Regions from separate parts of the Sphingomonas radicis genome, predicted to be linked through region 2. Evidence: predicted binding sites of a transcription regulator. Region 2 holds the regulator's gene; the other holds the start of a gene.
The links. Region 2 encodes LexA, which represses DNA repair genes until DNA is damaged. Its sites were predicted from a motif close to GTTCCNCNCTTGTTCT; they were not measured.
Positions count from the first base shown of each region.

Region 1: ACMGDH_RS08505 (ATP-dependent helicase) is a predicted target of LexA. The motif match lies at 2,604-2,619, and genes of this name have one in related genera.

Region 1 is NZ_JBLFFG010000002.1:324,016-331,206, reverse strand. It holds gene ACMGDH_RS08510 (hypothetical protein) at 1-213, opposite strand, end outside; gene ACMGDH_RS08505 (ATP-dependent helicase) at 226-2,532, opposite strand; gene ACMGDH_RS08500 (GFA family protein) at 2,638-3,039, shown strand; gene ACMGDH_RS08495 (hypothetical protein) at 3,089-3,268, shown strand; gene ACMGDH_RS08490 (hypothetical protein) at 3,281-3,466, opposite strand; gene ACMGDH_RS08485 (hypothetical protein) at 3,608-5,242, shown strand; gene ACMGDH_RS08480 (cytochrome-c peroxidase) at 5,254-6,381, opposite strand; gene sugE (quaternary ammonium compound efflux SMR transporter SugE) at 6,614-6,934, shown strand; gene ACMGDH_RS08470 (MFS transporter) at 7,018-7,191, shown strand, end outside.
Region 2 is NZ_JBLFFG010000006.1:183,247-190,985, forward strand. It holds gene gltX (glutamate--tRNA ligase) at 1-990, opposite strand, end outside; gene ACMGDH_RS17815 (ComEC/Rec2 family competence protein) at 1,019-3,175, shown strand; gene lexA (transcriptional repressor LexA) at 3,191-3,862, opposite strand; gene ACMGDH_RS17825 (molybdopterin molybdotransferase MoeA) at 3,920-5,104, opposite strand; gene ACMGDH_RS17830 (PilZ domain-containing protein) at 5,152-6,096, opposite strand; gene ACMGDH_RS17835 (glutathione S-transferase family protein) at 6,176-6,829, opposite strand; gene moaC (cyclic pyranopterin monophosphate synthase MoaC) at 6,826-7,308, opposite strand; gene trpC (indole-3-glycerol phosphate synthase TrpC) at 7,466-7,739, opposite strand, start outside.

The DNA of each region.
Region 1 (7,191 bases), on a different contig from region 2:
CAAGAATCCCTTCGCTATAAGATAATCGATGCACTTCAACCCTGTAATCGACCGTGCAAGCTTCTGCAAAAGCGCCTGCTGCGGCTGCTTTTCTACGAAACGCCAGTTGTAGGCGTTCTCCCACGGAACCCATTGTGCCGGAGGAATATGTGCTTCGGCTACGCGGAAATAGGTTTCGCCAATTTGAAGTGCATCAAGGCAGGCCTTTCGCATTGACGTTCTTACTCACCCCACCGTGACAAAACTATCCATAACCCGCTTCCGCCCCGCCACTTCAAAATCGATCTCGAGCTTGTTGCCTTCGATCTCGGCGATCACGCCGTAGCCGAACTTCTGGTGGAAGACGCGCATCCCCAATGACAGGTCCTCGCGGGGCTTGGCGCCGAAGCTCACCGCAGACGCGCGGCTCTCCAGCACGCGGGCGGGTTCGCGCGAGAAGGTGCGCTGGGTGAAGCTGCCGCCGGGGTTCTTCGCGTCGACGCCCGCGGCGCGCTGCCAGCCGGGGCCGCGGCCGGTGCCTCGGCCGACATCGGCGAAGGGATCGGCGCGCTCGGACCAGTTGGCGCGCCACAGGCTCTCGCCGCCCGACATGGTGGTCTCGCTCTCGACATGCTCCTGGGGCAGCTCGGCGACGAAGCGGCTGGGGAGCGATGACGTCCATTGGCCGTAGATGCGGCGGTTGGCGGCGTGGAGGATCGTCGCCTGCCTGCGGGCACGCGTGATTGCGACATAGGCGAGGCGGCGCTCCTCCTCCAGGCTGGCGAGCCCGCCTTCGTCGAGCGCGCGCTGCGAGGGGAAGATGCCTTCCTCCCAGCCGGCGAGGAACACGGTGTCGAACTCGAGCCCCTTGGCGGCGTGGATCGTCATGATCGTCACCTTGGGCTCGTCGGCCTGCGCTTCGTTGTCCATCACGAGGGAGACATGCTCGAGGAAGGCCGTGAGGCTTTCATACTCCTCCATCGCGCGGACGAGCTCGCCCAGGTTCTCCAGCCGGCCCGCGGCTTCGGCGGTGCGATCGGCCTGCCACATCGCCGTGTAGCCGCTCTCGTCGAGGATGATGCGCGCGAGCTCGGGGTGGGGGAGGGTGTCGCCCATCGCGCGCCAGCGGGCGATGTCACCGATCAAATTGCCCAGGCTGCGGCGGGCCTGGGGGGTGAGCTCATCGGTATCGAGGATGCGCGCGCCGGCGCTGGTGAGGGGAAGGTCCTGCGCACGGGCGAACTGGTGGACCTTGGCGATGGCCTTGTCGCCGAGGCCGCGCTTGGGGACGTTGACGATGCGCTCGAAGGCGAGGTCGTCGGACGGCTGGGCGACGACACGCAGATAGGCGAGCGCGTCGCGGATCTCCTGGCGCTCGTAGAAGCGGAAGCCGCCGATGATGCGATAGGGGAGGCCGATCGCGATGAACCGGTCCTCGAACTCGCGGGTCTGGTGCTGGGCGCGGACGAGGATCGCGGTGTCGTCGAGGGAGAGGCCGCCGCGCTGGAGGCTCTCGATCTCCTCGCCGACGCGGCGCGCCTCCTCGGGCCCGTCCCAGACGCCGAGGACCTTGACCTTCTCGCCCGCGTCCTTCTCGGTCCACAAGGTCTTGCCGAGGCGGCCGCCGTTGTTGGCGATCACGCCCGATGCGGCGGCGAGGATGTGCGGCGTGCTGCGGTAATTCTGCTCGAGGCGGATCACCTTGGCGCCGGGGAAATCCTTCTCGAACTTGAGGATGTTCTCGACCTGCGCGCCACGCCACGAATAGATCGACTGGTCGTCGTCACCGACGCAGCAGATGTTCTTGCGCTCCTGCGCGAGGAGGCGGAGCCAGAGATACTGGACGCTGTTGGTATCCTGATATTCGTCGACAAGAATATAGCGGAAGCGGTTCTGATAGCTCTCCAAAACATCGCGGTGCGTCTTGAGGATCACCAGCATGTGGAGGAGCAGGTCGCCGAAGTCGCAGGCGTTGAGCGTGCGCAGGCGCTCCTGATATTGCGCATAGAGCGACTGGCCGCGGCCATTGGCATAGGCCTCGCTTTCGCCGGCATCGATGTCGGCGGGGCTCAGGCCCTTGTTCTTCCACTGGTCGATCAGCCCGGCGAGCTGGCGCGCGGGCCAGCGCTTTTCGTCGAGATCGTTGGCGGTGATGAGTTGCTTGAGCAGGCGGAGCTGGTCGTCGGTGTCGAGAATCGTGAAGTTGGACTGGAGCCCGACGAGCTCGGCGTGGCGGCGGAGCATCTTCGCGCCGATCGCATGGAAGGTGCCGAGCCAGGGCACGCCCTCGACCGCTTGCCCCACGAGCCGGCCGACGCGCTCGCGCATCTCGCGTGCGGCCTTGTTGGTGAAGGTGACGGCGAGGATTTCGCTGGGATAGGCGCGGCGGGTCCAGAGCAGGTGGGCGAGGCGCGCGGTGAGCGCGGCGGTCTTGCCCGTGCCGGCGCCGGCGAGGACGAGCACCGGGCCTTCGGTGGTGAGCACGGCTTCGCGCTGGGGCGCGTTGAGGCCCTGGAGATAGGGTGCGTCCTGGGATTCCGCAGGGAGAGTCATCGGCGAACAGGTAGGGAACGGAGGCGAGGAGGGCAACACAAAAGGGGTTGTCCGCGCGACCGGAGCCAGATAGAACAAAAAGGGATCACAGAGGGAGAAGAGGCCATGGCGATCACCGGCAAATGCCACTGCGGCGCGATCCGCTATTCGGCGGAGGGAGCGCCCGAGCACCATGCGCTGTGCCATTGCACCGATTGCCGCGGCTGGTCCGGCGCCCCGATGGCGGGGTGGATCGCCTTCAAGGAGGAGCAGGTGACGATCGAGGGCGAGCCGCAGAGCTACAAATCCTCGGATCTCGCGGTGCGCCAGTTCTGCGGGCGGTGTGGCACCGGGCTCTTCTACCGCAACCCGACCTATCTGCCGGGGATCGTCGACATCCAGTCGGGGACGCTCGACGATGCTGCCAGCAACGCGCCGGGCGCGCATATCGTGGTCAAGGAGCGGCTGCCCTGGATGGCACAGATGCACGAGCTGCCCGAGTTCCAGACCTATCCGGGGATGGACTGAGGCCGCGCAGGCGATTGCGGGCGGGCGGCGGAGCGCCTAACGGGGCGGCATGAACTGGCGGAACCGTAAGCTGCGCCTCGCGCTCGTGCTGGCGCTCGCGATCTTCTCGGCGGTGGTGGCGTGGCGCACCAGCCAGGCACCTACCCCCAAGCCCTGCGAGCCCGGGCGGCACGAGGAGAAGGACGCGAGCGGCAAGGTGGTGAAGATCACGCGGACGCACTGCCGCTAGGCTGCGGCTGGATCAGGTGCTGCGGATGCAACTCTCGATCGCCTTCGCCGCGACCTCGAGGCTGAAGCGGACGCCCTGGGTGTCGGCGCGCAGATCGGCCTTCACATGATCGACCGGGTTCCACACCGCGACCAGCGCACCCGCCGCGAGGGCGAACAGGCTTGCGAACACGAACCGACGTCCCGCTGACTCGCGCATCGCCCGACTCTCCCTCTTCCGGCGCTGTTGCGTTGACGTTCGCTACGACAGCGAAACTGTCAGAGGGATGAACGGGGGGCTGCGCGCACGGGTTCGTTACAGGTAGTGGATTGCGACAAACGGTAGCGTATGCTGGCGGCCATGAGCCACCATTCTATTCCGGGCGATGCACGGACTTCGCCTCTCCTTTCGCGCCGCCGCGCGCTGGCAATGCTGTCGTCGTCCGCCGTCGCCGCCGCATGCAGCAGCGGTGGCGGTTCGCCCACACCTTCTCCGACGCCGACACCAACTCCCACTCCCACGCCAACGCCGGCTCCCACGCCGGTTTCAGGACCCGCGTGGTTCGGCTTCGGCCGCGATGCGCAGCACACGGCGGTGAGCGCGATCGCGTCGCAGGATCTCGGGCGCATCGCTTGGTCGGCCGCAGTCGACCTTGCGCCGCAGTACACGCCTTCCGGTGCGCTGCTCACGCATTACGGATCGCCGGTGGTGACGACCAACAACACGGTGGTGATCCCGGTGAAGACGGCTGCGACCGGCGGGTATCGCGTCGAGGGCCGCGATGGCACCACAGGCGCGCTGATCTGGCAGACCACCACCGACTATGTCATGCCTCCGCGCAACTGGCTGCCGCCGTACAGCGTGCTCCTCACCCAGCAGGGGCGGCTCTATGTGCCGGGAGCGGGCGGCAAGCTGCTGATGCGCACCGACGGCGATTCGGCCAGCGGCACCTTCACCCCGCATCTGTTCTACGGTGCGGCCGCATACAACGCCAATCCCGCGGCCTTCGACGCCACCGTCTTCATCAACACCCCGCTGACGGCCGACGCGACGGGCAACATCTTTTTCGGCTTTCACGTGACCGGCACCAATCCCGCAGGGCTGGTCAGTGGCATCGCGCGTGTCGCCCCGGACGGCGCAGGCACCTGGGTCAGCGCGGCGACCGCTGCAGGCGATCCCACGATCCAGAAGCCGGCGATGAATTGCGCGCCCGCGATCTCGATCGACGGCGGCACGGTTTACATCGCGGTGAACAGGGGCGCGCCCGGCTCCGTGCAAACGGGCTTGCTGCTCGCACTCGACAGCGTGACGCTCGCGACCCGCGGCAAGGCAGTGCTGACGGATCCGAACCTGCTCACGCCGGCGCGCGTCAGTGACGATGGCACCTCCTCGCCGGTGATCGGCTCCGACGGACGTGTGTTCTACGGCGTGCTGGAATCGACGTTCCCGACGCACAATGCCCGCGGCTGGCTGCTGCAGTTCGACTCGCTGCTCAACCCGGCCGGTGTTCCGGGCAGCTTCGGCTGGGACGTGATGCCCAGCGTGATCCCGGCTTCGATGGTGCCATCCTATACGGGCGCATCGACTTACCTGCTCGCGCAGAAATACAACAATTATTACGGCGTAGGCACCGGCGACGGGGGCAACCGAATGGCCGTGCTGGACCCGACGGCGAGCCAGGCGGACCCCATTGTGCCGAGCGTCCAGGTGATGCGCGAAGTGCTGACGATTCTGAGCCCCACGTCGGACGGCGTCTCCCCTGCGGGACGCCGCGAATGGTGCATCAATACGATGGCCGCGGACCCGTTGCGAAGATCGCTCCTCGCGAACAACGAGGACGGCGTGCTGTATCGCTGGGACCTGACGACGAACACATTGACACAGAGCCTGAGGCTCAACACCGGTCTCGGCCAGGCCTATACGCCGACGCTGGTGGGTGCGGACGGCGCGGTGATCGCGATCAGCAACGCGAGGCTCTATTCGATTCGAGCTTAGGCTCCCGAGCTTCAGCGACGGAACGGGTCGCTGAAGCGAGGATCGGTCGTGAGCGCGCGGTCGTTGAGGGTCATCAAAAAGGCGACCAGCGCTGCCCGATCGGCCGCGCTGAGGTTCAGACGCAGCGGTCTGCCGTCCCGCCGCAGGCGATCGTCGAGCGCGGGGCCGCTTTGAATGCCGTGGTCGTAGAACGCGACGACCTCGGCCAGCGTCTCGAAACGACCATCATGCATATAGGGGCCGGTCAAGCCTACATTGCGCAGCGACGGAGCCTTGAACAGGCGCGTCTCGCCGGCATCCAGGCCGTTGCTTTTCGCGTTCGCTGCCAGAGCGAAGGTCGGGGGAAGATGGCAGGAGGAGCAGCCGGCGCCACCCTCGGCGATGCGCGTCATGAACAAGTGTCGCCCGCGATTTTCATGCGGCGTGAAGTTCGGCAGGTCGACGTCGAGGGCGCGGTTCGGGGCGGTGGGCGAGAAGACCTTTGCATAGCCTTCGTCCCAGCGGCTCGAGCTCGAGATCATCGCGCGGACGAACTGAGCAAGTGCCTGCTGGATGCGCGGCTCGGTGATCGCCTTGTCGCCGAAGGCCCAGGCGAAGAGATCCGGGTAATAGCCGGTCCTGCCCATCTTGAGGATCAGGGCATCGAAACCTCCCGCGGCTCCGCCCCAGCCCATTTCGACGAGGCTGTGGATCGGAAGGCTCGCCTGCGCCTCCACGCTCGCCGCGCGCCGATCCCAGAAGGTGGAGCCGGGCTGCCAGTAGCGAAGGTTGCCGAGCCGCATCGCGTGAAAGTCGGTGGTCGCGGCGCCGCTGATCCCGTTGCTGAACCGCATCGAGTCGGTGAAGCCGAGCGCCTGCTGGTGGCAGGAGGCACATGAGGCCCTGTCGTTCGTGCTCAATCGCAGATCGTAGAACAGCACCCGCCCGAGCGTCGCCACCCGATCATCGATGATGTTGGAGGCTGGGCTGTTATCCAGCGCCGTCACGGTCTGATCGAAATAGGCCGGGAGGGCTGGAGCCGAGTAATTGGCGACATTTGCGAAATCGATCGTCGTGCGTTCCGCCACGCCGGCAGGAGTTGCGGACCGATCCGCGCCGCCGCATGCCGCCAGCGCGAACGCCGTCGTCAAGGCGCTCACGACCAGTATTCCGAAGTTCACCGCGCCCATAGCTACCCCTCTACCCGTCGGGCAGCGTAACGTTGTTTTAGCTGAGGAGCGACGCCGTTCGAGCCGCGCTCTCGTTGGCGTGGCAGTTGGCCCGCGTTGAATCCGCGGCGCTGGTGCCCTATATTTTCGGTGCGGCGACCACGTTCCCGCCCTTCAGCTATCAAGACCGGGACGGCCCGGCAGCTCGTTTATGGAGGCTGCTGTGGCGTGGATCATTCTTGTTATCGCTGGACTTTTCGAAGTGGTGTGGGCGGCTGCGATGAAGCAGTCGTATGGCTTTTCGCGCCTTTGGCCGAGCCTCATCACCGTCGTCGGGATGGTCGTGAGCTTCGGTCTGCTTTCGTGGTCGATGCGAACCCTCCCTCTCGGGACGGCCTATACCATCTGGACGGGCATCGGCGCTGTCGGGGCGTTCATCGTCGGCATCACGATTCTGGGCGAGGCGGTTACGGCGATGCGCGTGATTGCCGCATTGCTCATCGTGGGCGGGCTGGTGCTGATGAAGCTTTCCAGCCCCGTCTGATGAACCGAACCTCTCGAACGATTGCAGCGGCCATTCCGCTTGGCAGGTTTCCTCGCTAGGAGAGCGGCGGAGAGGGGACCTGAATGACCGCTGCAACCGCCGCATCTGCGCCTGCATCGCACCGCCGCATCCTGTTCGCGAGCCTGGTGGGCACTTCGGTCGAGTTCTACGATTTCTACATCTATGCGACCGCGGCGGCGCTGGTGTTCCCTTCGCTGTTCTTCGCCGGGATCGAGGAGGGATGGCGGCTGCTCTTC
Region 2 (7,739 bases):
TCGATCGTCGTCGGCGATGCGGATATAATGACCATTCAGGTTCTGGAGCTTCTTCAGATCGAACCGGGATGGTGATTTCCCCACGCCCTCGAGCTCGAACCACTCGATTGCCTGCTCCCGGCTGATGATCTCGTCGTCGCCGTGGCCCCAGCCGAGGCGGAGGAGATAGTTGGACAGCGCTTCCGGCAGGATGCCGAGCTCGTCGCGATAGGCATCGACACCCAGCGCGCCGTGGCGCTTGGAGAGTTTGGCTCCATCCGCGCCGTGGATCAGCGGGATGTGGGCATACACCGGCTCGGGCCAGCCCATCGCGCGGTAGATCGGCAGCTGGCGGAAGGCGTTGTTGAGATGGTCGTCACCGCGGATGACGTGCGTCACGCCCATGTCGTGGTCGTCGACCACAACCGCCAGCATGTAGGTGGGTGTGCCGTCCGAGCGGAGCAGGACGAAATCGTCGAGCTCGGCATTGTTGACCGTGACGGGGCCCTGCACCCGGTCCTCGATCGTGACGCTGCCCTCGCGCGGCGCCTTGAGGCGGATGACGAAGGGCGCATTTTCGGGGACCTCGGAGGGGTCCCGATCGCGCCAGCGGCCGTCGTAACGAAGCGGCTGCTTGCTGGCGCGCTGCTCGGCGCGCATCGCCTCCAGCTCTTCCGCCGTGGCAAAACATTTGTAGGCGTGGCCGGCGGCGAGAAGCTGGCGTGCGACCTCGGCGTGGCGCGCCGCGCGGGCGAACTGGTAGGTGACCTCGCCGTCCCAATCCAGGCCGAGCCAGCGCATCCCGTCGAGGATCGCCTCGATCGCCGGCTGCGTCGAGCGGGCCCGATCGGTGTCCTCGATACGCAGCAGGAACTTGCCGCCATGGTGGCGTGCGAACAGCAGGTTGAACAGCGCGGTGCGCGCGCCGCCGATGTGCAGGAATCCCGTGGGGGAAGGCGCGAAGCGCGTGACGACAGCCTTGCCGGCGCCGGTATCAGATATTGCGCTCAACCGCGCGTGCTCCCAGAGTTGAAAATCGATGGCCAGCTCAGCCGCCGAGGCCCCTAGCACGGGCTCATCCTCCCTTCAAACTGGAGTCCGAAGTGCATTGCGGCAAGCCGCAACCACAACCGAACTCTGGTTAGAGGCAGAGCGCGAGCAACTGGTGCTGTGGCTGCCGGTGATGCTTGCAGCGGGGGTTGCAGCTTGGTTCCTGCTTCCGGATGCGCCGCGCTGGCTCGCGGCGATTTGTGCTGGAGCAGCGTTGGGACTGGCGGGCTTCGCTCTGCCCGGTTCCGGCCGGGCGTCCAGGGCGATCGCAACTGCGGCCTTGGCGCTGGCAGTCGGTTGCGCACTGGTCTGGTGGCGCGCCGAGCGCGTCGCGGCGCCCGTGCTCGCGCGACCTGCGCTGGTCACCTTCGAAGCGCAGGTGGAACGAGTCGAGGCTCTTCCAGCGCGCGATCTCGTGCGTCTCGTCCTGGTGCCACGCAACCGCCTCGATCTTCCGCCGCGGCTGCGGGTGAACCTGGCGCAGAAGGATGCGCCGGCAGGGCTCGCTCGGGGAGCCGTTATCCAGCTGCGCGCCCGTCTGGTGCCACCGCCGTCACCTGCGGTGCCCGGCGCCTATGATTTCGCCCGCGTCGCCTGGTTCGCGGGACTAGGCGCGACTGGGAAGACGTTAGGGGCCGTGGAGCTGGTGCAGGGTGGAAGCGCGCCGGGCAGCGATCTGCGTGCAAGGCTCTCCACGCACATTCAGTCGCGGATTGCCGGAAGCGGCGGCGGAATTGCGAGCGCGCTGGCAACCGGAGATCGCGGCGCAATCGCCGACGACGATGCCGAGGCGATGCAGCGCTCGGGCTTGGCGCATCTGCTGTCGGTGAGCGGGCTGCATGTGAGCGCCGTTACCGCTGCGACGATGCTGCTCGTGCTGCGGCTGCTGGCACTCAGCCCGACGCTCGCGCTTCGCTGGCGGTTACCGCTGGTAGCAGCGGGCGCTGCGGCGCTCGCGGCGATTGGGTACACGCTGCTCACAGGTGCGGAAGTGCCAACCGTCCGCTCGTGCATCGCCGCGCTGCTCGTGCTGCTGGCGCTCAGCCTGGGGCGCGAGGCGATCACGCTGCGACTCGTAGCAGCCGGAGCGATGCTGGTTTTGTTGTTTTGGCCCGAGGCGGCAGCAGGGCCCAGCTTCCAGCTCAGCTTCGCCGCAGTGACTGCGATCGTGGCACTGCACGAGAGCCCCAAGGTCCGCGGCTGGTTTGCGCGGCGGGAGGCGGAGTCGATCGGAATGCGGATCATGCGCGGCATCGGATCGCTGCTTCTCACCGGGATTGTGGTCGAGCTGGCGCTGATGCCGATCGCATTGTTCCACTTCCACCACGCGGGCATCTACGGCGCGCTCGCCAACATTGTCGCGATACCGCTCACCACCTTCGTTATCATGCCGCTGGAAGCGGGAGCGCTGCTGCTCGATACCTTGGGTGCCGGCGCGCCGCTGTGGTGGCTCGTCGCCCGCGCCCTCGATCTGCTGCTCTGGCTCGCGCACCGTACTGCCTCGGCACCGGGGGCGGTTGCCGCGCTGCCGGCGATGCCTACGGGTGCCTATGCGGCGATGCTCGCAGGGGGGCTGTGGATGGCGCTCTGGCGGACGCAGTTGCGTTGGGCCGGCGTCGCTCCGCTGACCTTGGGATTGGCATGGGCGCTCCTCACGCCCTCGCCCGATCTGCTCGTGACCGGCGACGGCAGGCACTTGGCGATCCGCACCAGCGACGGCGGCTTTGCGCTGCTTCGGGAGCGGGCGGGCGACTACACCCGCTCGATGCTCGGCGAGAACAGCGGGGCGGGGGATGCACTGGCCGAGCTGGCGACGAACCGCGATGCGCGATGCAGCCCCGATCTTTGCCTGATCGACTTCGCCGCAGAGGGCCGGAAGTGGCGGGTTGCGGCGACGCGGAGCAGCTATCTGGTGCCCTGGCAAGAGATGATGGCCGTGTGCCGGAACGCGGACATCGTCGTCAGCGACAGGCGGCTTCCGCCCGGCTGCGCCCCACGCTGGCTCAAGCTCGACCGGGAGACGCTGGCGCGCAGCGGTGGTGTCGCGATCAGCTTTGCGGGGCCCAGTCTCCGGACTGTCCGCGAGGGCGGTTCGCACCCCTGGATCGATCCGCCGAAGGTCCAGCCGGCGTCGCGCGAACGCTGAGCGCCGGCGAACCGATCAATATTTGCGCAGCAGTCCGGCGAGCCGGCCCTGCACGCGGATCTGGTCCGGACGGTAGCGCTGCGGATCATAAGCGCGGTTGGCCGGATCGAGTCGAACCATCGCGCCTTCCTTGCGGAAATATTTTAGCGTTGCCTCGGCATCCTCGATCAGCGCCACGACGATCTCGCCGTCACGTGCGACCTCGGTACGGCGGATGAGGGCATAGTCACCGTCGAGGATACCCGCTTCGACCATCGAATCGCCGGCCACTTCGAGCGCATAATGCTCGCCGGCGCCGAGCAGCGCGGCGGGCACCGGAAGCATCGTCGAGCCTTCGAGCGCTTCGATCGGCGTACCCGCGGCGATGCGGCCGTGGAGCGGAATCTCGACCACGTCATTGGCCGGCGACGGCAAAGTGGCGGGAGTGGGCTTCGATTCTTCCACTTTGGCGCTCGGCTTTTTCGCATCGCCACGTTCGGGGATGCGGAGCACTTCGAGCGCGCGGGCACGATTGGGCAAGCGGCGGATGAACTCGCGTTCTTCCAGCGCGCTGATCAGCCGGTGGACGCCGGACTTGGATTTGAGATCGAGCGCTTCCTTCATTTCCTCGAACGAAGGCGAGACACCTGTCTCATTCAGGCGATCGGCAATGAAGCAGATGAGCTCGTGCTGCTTGCGCGTGAGCATCCAGGTCCTCCTGTCTAGAACAGACTGGGAACGTTTACGCAATGTTCCCCACGCTTGTCAAGCGATGTCGAGGATTTCGACTGCCTGCCCCGGCGTAGCGGCCGGAGTGTGCGCGGGCCGGACGATCAGGCAGTCGGCGCGGGCGAGCGTGCCGAGCATTGCGCTGTCCTGAAGCGCGGCGGTGAAGACGCTGCCGTTGCGAAGTTCGGCGCGGAGATAATCGGTGCGGGGACCGTTCGCAGCCAGCGGCTCGCCGAGCCGGACCTCGCGTGTGCGGGGCAGGGGATCGGCCGCGCCGCCAAGATGCGCCGTCAGCGGGCGCACGAAGAGCAGCGTCGTGACGAAGGCGGAAACCGGATTGCCGGGCAGCCCGACGACGATCATTCTCCCCAGCTTGCCCGCCATCATCGGCTTTCCGGGTCGCAGGGCGATCCGCCAGAAGTCGATCGTTGCCCCCGCGGATTCGAGTGCAGGGCGAACGAGGTCGTGGTCCCCGACCGAGGCACCGCCGGTAGTGACGAGGAGATCGGCATCGACGCTGCGAAACGCCGCTTCGAGCATATCCTGCCGATCGGGCAGGATGCCGAGATCGATGATCTCGACAGGCAGGTCGGCGAGCTGCGCCGCGAGCATCAGGCGGTTGGTTTCGGGAAGTTGCGCCTCACCGATCGGTGCCCCGGGCGATACGAGTTCGTCGCCCGTCGCCGCCAGCGCAACCCTGACCTTCCGCCGTACAACCAGACTGCCATGGCCCGCTGCCCCGGCAAGGGCGAGCCGGGCGGGCGTCAGCCGCTCCCCCGTGGCGATCAGCGTGTCGCCTTCCAGGAAGTCGAGCCCGCGGCGGCGGACGTTGCGGCCCAGAGAGCCGGGTCCTTCGCCTTCGAGCGTAAGCTGCGTGCCTGCGCGACCCGCTTCTTCCTGGACCATCACCGTGTCCGTGCCGGGCGGCAGTGGGGCGCCGGTGAAGATCCTCACCGCTTCACCCGCGCCGACGCTGCCGGCAAAGCCGCGGCCGGCAGCGCTCTCGCCGATCACCTGCCACGGGCCGGGGAGATCGGCGAAGCGGATGGCATAGCCATCCATTGCCGAGATGTCCGCCGAGGGCTGGGTGCGGCGGGCGACCACGGGTTCGGCGGTCCAGCGGCCTGCGGCCTGCGCCAGCGGCACCGTCTCGGGCTCCACGGCGCCAGACAGGGCGAGCAGGCGCGACTGGGCTTCGGTGACCGGCAGCAGGGGTTCCATGACGAGGCGATTGGCGCCGCCAGAGGGATCAATGCAAGGATTTTCGTCTAGCTCGAACCGCGCCCGCCGGTGATCAGGCCCAGATCCGTCGGACGCAGCGGCAGGCGGAATTCACACAGGATGCGGCCGCCGCGCGTCTCGATCACATTGGCGGGGCCTCCACCGACGTTGGGCAGCGAGATCCAGAGCTGGGTGCCGGTCGTGACTGAAGCACGGGTGTCGAGCTCGATGAGGTGGGGCGTGAGTGCGCGGATGCGTGCGTTCCACCAGCGGACGCCTTCGCGGATGCGGGCAGGTGCATCGATCCGCACCGCATGCTTGTCCGGGATCAGCCCTTCCATTTCGATGCCGGTGGAGGCGCGGGCGCCGTTCTGCTGCAGCTGCCGCAGCCAGGGCATCAGCGTCTGCCAGGCAAGCTCCTCGCCGAAGCGCACCCCGGCAAGCCCGTCCTGGACCCAGCGCACGACGCCGTCGAGCGGGCGGAGCCCGTCGAAGGTGAGTTGCACCGCGTCGCCCGCGGCGAGCGCCAGCCGCGTCTCGATCCCGGCGCCGCCCTGCGAGATGTTGCGGCTCCGTGCCAGCTCGACCCTGCCATTGTGGCGGATCGAAACCGTCTGCTGCGTCTCGACCCGGGGAACGCGGCGGCGGTCGGCGGGGAGGCTGGCGAGGTTGCGGGCGAGCGCGCCGATGACGTCGATCGGCTGGTCGAAGACGAAGCCGACCTCGCGGTCGCGGTGCCAGGCTAGCCGCCCGTCCATGCTCTGGCCGTTGGCGAGTTCGAGGCGCATCGGAGCGTCCTGATGCAACGGACCGGCCGCCCGCAGCGTCGCGCCGAGGGCGCTGAGCTTGTGGAGCGAGCAGGGGTGGCGATCGGCCCCGTCGATCAGATGTGCGGCGTCGAATTCGGTGGGCGCCTCCGGATCGTGGACGAGCGAACGGGGCAGGTCACCGGCCAGGCTGAAGATGGTCGCGGACGCAACTAACTGTGACATTTCCATTTCCAGGCCGAATGGCCGCGACCTTGTGCGCCGCGCTTGACGAATCGGTTAACCGCGAAGGCTGTAGAAATCCCTAATCCCGATCGGGTGCGCCCAAGGGAAACAAGGGACGATAGGGCCGAGCTTCGTCGACCGCCCGGGCGAAGGATGGGCGGGCGAGCAGGCGGGCGCGATAGGCATGCAGGCTGGCACGCGCAGGCGCGATCGGATGCGCCCAATCGGCATAGAAGAGCGAAGGCGCCGCGGCGCAATCGGCGAGAGTGAAATGCTCGCCCGTCGCCCAAGGATGCGGGGCGAGTCGCTCGTCGAGCCAGGCATAGACGGTGTCGAGCATCCGCCGAGCCTCGGCGACGCCGAACGGGTCGCGTGCGTCTTCGGGACGGATTGCGTCGCCCACCAGCTTCTGCACTGGCGTCATGACGTAATTGTCGAACACCCGGTCCATCATCCGCGCAGTGATCGCGGCCTGAGGCGCATCGGGGATCAGCGGCACCGGGCCGCCATAGCGGTGCTGGAGGTGCTCGATGACGATGCTCGTCTCGAGAAAGGCCTCGCCCTCATCGACCAGCACCGGGAACTTCTTGAGCGGCCAGAGCGCCTCGAGCTCCTCCACCACGTCGCTGTTGTCGATGACGCGATATTCGAAATCGACGTCGTTCTCGTACAGCGCGACCAGCACCTTCTGGCAATAGGAGGAGAAGGGGTGGGCGTAGAGCGTCGGCTTCATTCTGCTTCTCCCCCCGGGGCGATCCAATCGCCGGACTTGCCGCCGGTCTTAGAAAGCAGGCGGACGCCGGAGATCACCATCGCCTTATCCAGCGCCTTGGCCATGTCGTAGAGCGTGAGCAGCGTGACGCTGGCTGCGGTGAGCGCTTCCATCTCGACGCCGGTCTTGCCCTCGGTCGCCGCGGTGGCGGTGACGGTCACGCCGGTTTCGTCGGGCACGAGATCGACCGCGACGCGGGTGAGGGGAAGCGGATGGCAGAGCGGGATCAACTCTGCGGTCTTCTTCGCGGCCATGATCCCGGCGATGCGCGCGGTGGCGAGAACGTCGCCCTTGGCCACGCTGCCTGCGCGGATCGCTGCGGCGGCTTCGGCGGACATGGCGATGCGGCCGGTGGCTACGGCTTCGCGGTGCGTGACCGCCTTGCCCGCGACATCGACCATGCGTGCAGCGCCGGTTTCGTCGAGATGGGTGAGACTCATATCTCCCTCTCCCCTTGTGGGAGAGGGAGGGAGCCGACGTAGTCGGCGGAAGGGTGAGGGGGCGTGAGCTGCATATCCCCCTCATCCTTCCCACGCCTTCGGCGCGGGCCCCTTCCTTCTCCCACAAGGGGAGAAGGAGTCTGGGTGCATAATTCCCTCACCCCACCAGCTCCCGCGTCGCCGCGGCGATGTCGGCCTGGCGCATCAGCGCTTCGCCGATCAGGAAGCAGCGCACGCCGTGCTCGGCCATCGCGTCGAGATCGGCGCGGGTGGTGAGGCCGCTTTCGGCGACGAAGGTGCAGCCCTGCGGGGCGAGGCGGACGAGCTCGTAAGTGTTGTTGAGATTGACCGTGAAGTCCTTGAGATTGCGGTTGTTCACACCAATCAGGCGCGATTTGAGGCGCAGCGCGCGTTCGAGCTCCTGCGCGTCG